2 regions of the Weizmannia sp. FSL W8-1119 genome follow, and region 1 is predicted to be linked to the other one. Evidence: riboswitches for the same ligand, from Rfam matches in the RefSeq annotation. Region 1 holds a riboswitch; the other holds the start of a gene.

Region 1 (2,202 bases):
GTAGCGTACGGCAAGCTCTGTAAACAGTTCAATATATTGGTCTGTGTACCCGGAAAGCCGGCGCACTGCCTGGTCAGGGCGTTTTTCTTCCAGGTAGGACATCAACTGCGTGGTGAAAATTTCCGGAAAAACGGCGAAATCAGAACCGAAATCCGCGGCCACATCGACATAATATTCTACCTGTCTGACAAAATCATCGAAGGAATCAATTTTTTTCATCATATATTGGATCGCTGTAATCCTGACCGGGAACGAAGCATGATAGACACGGCGGGACTTCGGCAAATAATCGACGTTATGCCATTCCATAAGCGTTGCAAATGAAGCGGATGCTGTATCATCCGGCAAATACTGCCTGTTGATCCGCATAATCTGGAACCCTTCAAGCAGCTGGAAGGACAGAACCGGGTCATAAATATTGTGCATCTCGACTTCTTCCACGTATTCGCGCGGGGTCATTTTGTCTTTATATTTGCTGTAATTCGGAATCCGGCCGCCAATGATGATGCTTTGAAGGTTCATTTTCCGGCAAAGCTCTTTCCGTGCCTCATACAAACGGTGCCCGAACTTCATGCGCCGGTATTCCGGGTCGATCATCACTTCAATGCCGTACAGGTTGAGCCCGTGCGGATTATGGTTGGTAATGTAGCCGTTCGCAGTGATCGTATCCCATGTATGCTGGTCTTCGTATTCATCGAAATTGACAATTAAGCTGGAGCAGGAACCGACGATTTTCCCTTCGTATTCCACGCAAAACTGCCCTTCCGGAAAAATCCGGATATGGCTTTCCAGCTGCTCGTGTTTCCACGGCTCCATCCCCGGAAAACATTTTTTCGACAATGCCATAATATCATCAATGTCTTCAAAGCGGATGTTCCGCACCTCGATTTTCTTCTCAAACTTGGATACATCTGTCTCTGGCACAATCTCACACCCTTAACACACTTTTTCTATTATCATACCCTATCCGAATCGGTTTTGCCCGAAAAGCAGCTGAAATGTCGAAAATATAAGTTGACAAATCGGAATAATATTATTTATCATAGTTTTAACAAATTATTTCTATACAGCTTATCAAGAGAGGGGGAGGGACTGGCCCGAGGAAACCTCAGCAACAGATTCTTTTTGGGAATACTGTGCTAATTCCAGCAAGCGCCAAGCTTGGAAGATAAGTTAAGGAGCCTCGCCCTCTTCTTAACTTTTCTTGAAGGGGGCCTTTCTTTTTTGGATCATCCGCATTGCCGGCCGGACCACCACGCACACACGAAATTTATTTTTGGGGGTATGAAAAATGGCTCATATTGATGAAACGAAAGTAGCCCGCATTATGGAATCATTGCAAAAACTGGAGTTTGGAACAGTGGTCATTTCGATCCATGAAGGAAACATCACACAGATCGAAACAACCGAGAAAGTCCGGTTTGCACTGGAAAAGAAAAAAGCGGCACTTCCCAAGCAAAAGATGGGATGACGGGCGCCGGCATTCCGGTTATCTCTTTTCCCGTTGTTCGTGCTACACGAATACCGGCATTTGGATATCGTCCAAATGCCGGATTTGTTTAAGAGTACAGCGGTATGGAAATTTGCGGAAATGCTGTTTTTAAAGCAGCATTCAGGCGGTCGGCTGCTTGCCTGTCCAGCTCATAAAAACCACCCCTCTTTTTCACTTGTTGGTCGAGAATAAACACCCCTTTTTCGATGCACGTTGTCCCGAGTGAGGCCAAAACCGGTTTCAAGGCGTAATCGAGCGCGAGCAAGTGGCCGAATGTGCCGCCCATGGCGAGCGGCAGCACCTGTTTGCCGGATAAGCCATTTTGCGGCAAAAGATCCAGAAACGTCTTGAGCAGTCCGGAATAAGACGCTTTATAGACCGGTGTCAAAATGATTATCGTATCGCCTTCTTCCACTTTTCCTAATGCCCCGGTGATGGGCGGGCTTTGCCGGGCATGCATTAAATCGCCGGCCGGAAGTTCCCGGATATTGATGAGCTCCGGTTCGTACCCGTGCCCCCTTAACCCGGCCCTGATATAATCACGGATCCCATTTAATCTCGTATACGCAGAAGGGCTCCCGTTCAGCAGTACTATTTTTTCCGCCATATGAATCCCTCCATTTCTTCCTTAATTTTTCATTGCATGCAAAACCGGGTGGCCGCTCCCTAAAATGCGGTTTAAAATATGATTGGCCGTTGCTGCAAAGAGG
Region 2 (2,202 bases), 2.2 Mb from region 1:
GCATCAATTATGTCGAAAGCGTCCGTGAAGTACTGGAAAAAGAAGCCAATGAGATCTTAAAGCTGAAAGACCGGATCAATTTTCGTATAAATGAAGGCATTGAAATGATATTGGCGTGCGAAGGCAGAGTCATTTTTACAGGAATGGGGAAATCGGGCATCATTGGCCGGAAACTTGCTTCCACATTTGCAAGCACCGGTACCCCGGCATTTTTCCTTCACCCGGGAGAAGCACTGCACGGCGATCTTGGAAAAATAACAAAAGAAGACATCCTCATTGCCATTTCCAACAGCGGGGAAACGTCGGAAATATTAAATATGATCCCCTCCATCAAAAGGATCGGCGCAAAAATGATTGCCATTTCTGGTTCACGCAAGTCGACACTGGCGCGGTGTTCGAATCTGGTGATGGATATCGGGGAAGTTGAGGAAGCGTGCCCACTCGGCCTTGCGCCGACTTCTACAACCACCGTCACGCTTGCGCTCGGGGATGCGATCGCGGTAGCCCTTTTAAAGGCAAGGGATTTTAAACCTGAAAACTTTGCGCTCTTCCATCCCGGCGGCTCGCTTGGCAGGCGTTTGCTTCTAACAGTTGGCCATGTGGCTAAACGCAAAAGCATGAACCCGGTTGCCAGAATGGATACCGGCATAAAGGAAGCATTATTTATGATGACGGAAGCGGGGACGGGGGCTGTCTCGGTCATTGATAAGCAGGGCCGGCTTGCCGGCATTTTAACGGATGGCGATATCCGGCGCGAGCTTTTAAACGGCCATGAAGTACTGGATAAAAAAGTGGCAGATTTGTATACAAAATATCCGGTTTGCGTCAGTGAGCATCAGCTGGCAGCGGAAGCATTGCGGATAATGGAAGACCATGCTTTCAAGGTGTTGCCGGTTGTTGCCGCCCAGAAACCGGTTGCCATGCTCCATATTCAGGATTTGGTCCAGACTATATAGACAAATGGTAAAAATTAAATTGGAAATTTTTTAAAAAAGCTTGACGAATCCGAAAAAAGGGGATAAATTGAACATAAGCATTTTTTAAGTCCGTTGTGTAATGGCTTTTGCGGTGTTTATGGCAAATTTCATACTCGTATTTTCTTATCAAGAGAGGTTGAGGGAATGGCCCGATGAAGCCTCAGCAACCTTCAATGCTTTTACGCGTTGAAAAGGTGCTAAGTCCTGCAAGTTATGGGATCCATAACTTGAAAGATAAGAAGATGGTTCATGCACGAAAAGAATGGCCTTCTTCTTATTGGAGAAGGCTTTTTGATTTTAAGTGAGGGAGTGTCCATCATGTATCATACAGAAACAAAACTTGCACAGATCGGAAACCGCAGTGACCGCGTGACAGGTGCGGTGAACCCGCCTGTTTATTTTTCTACCGCTTACCACCACGAAGGCATTGGGCAGTCGACCGGTTTTGATTATTCCCGTACCGGCAACCCGACACGCCAGTTGCTGGAAGAAGCGATTGCGGATCTGGAGGGCGGGGACCGCGGGTTTGCGTGCAGTTCCGGCATGGCTGCGATTTTCACTGTTTTATCTTTGTTCCAGGCCGGCGATGAGTGGATTGTGAGTGATGATTTATACGGCGGTACCTACCGCCTGCTTGAGCAGGGGTATAAAAAATGGGGGCTTTGTTGTAAGTACGTGAATACGTGCAACCCGGAAAATATTGAAAAAGAAATCACCTCGAAAACGAAAGCCATTTTTCTTGAAACGCCGACAAACCCCCTCATGCAGCAGACGGATATCGGCGCAGTGGCTGAAATTGCGAAAGGGCACGGAATCCTGCTGATCGTGGACAATACTTTTTACACCCCGCTTTTGCAGCAGCCGATCAAAGAAGGCGCTGATATTGTGGTCCACAGCGCAACGAAATATCTTGGCGGGCATAACGATGTGCTGGCCGGGCTGATCGTGGCAAAGGGCGCTGAACTTTGCGACAAGCTTTTCTTGTACCATAACGGTGCCGGCGCCACACTCAGCCCGTTTGATTCGTGGCTTCTGATGCGCGGCATGAAAACGCTGGCGCTCCGGATGGAAAAACACGAAAAGAATGCAAAAGCTGTGGCGGCCTTTTTAAGTGCGCATCCGGATGTAAAAGATGTGCTATATCCGGGCCGCGGCGGGATGCTTTCTTTCCGTGTAAAAGAAGAATCATGGATTGACCCGTTTTTACGCGGCCTGTCTCTGATTA

Evidence for each region. A riboswitch is a leader RNA that binds a small molecule or an ion and turns the genes downstream of it on or off. The one in region 1 is predicted to bind S-adenosylmethionine.
Region 2: another riboswitch for S-adenosylmethionine. It lies ahead of NSQ19_RS02470 (methionine biosynthesis PLP-dependent protein); the one in region 1 lies ahead of NSQ19_RS13245 (YezD family protein).

What each region holds. Positions count from the first base shown of each region.
Region 1 is NZ_JBBOZL010000001.1:2,702,555-2,704,756, forward strand. Features, by position in the region: gene NSQ19_RS13240 (bifunctional GNAT family N-acetyltransferase/carbon-nitrogen hydrolase family protein) at 1-924, opposite strand, end outside; SAM riboswitch class I at 1,069-1,175, shown strand; gene NSQ19_RS13245 (YezD family protein) at 1,292-1,471, shown strand; gene ssuE (NADPH-dependent FMN reductase) at 1,560-2,099, opposite strand; gene NSQ19_RS13255 (ATP-binding cassette domain-containing protein) at 2,121-2,202, opposite strand, start outside.
Region 2 is NZ_JBBOZL010000001.1:521,256-523,457, forward strand. Features, by position in the region: gene NSQ19_RS02465 (KpsF/GutQ family sugar-phosphate isomerase) at 1-956, shown strand, start outside; SAM riboswitch class I at 1,098-1,218, shown strand; gene NSQ19_RS02470 (methionine biosynthesis PLP-dependent protein) at 1,296-2,202, shown strand, end outside.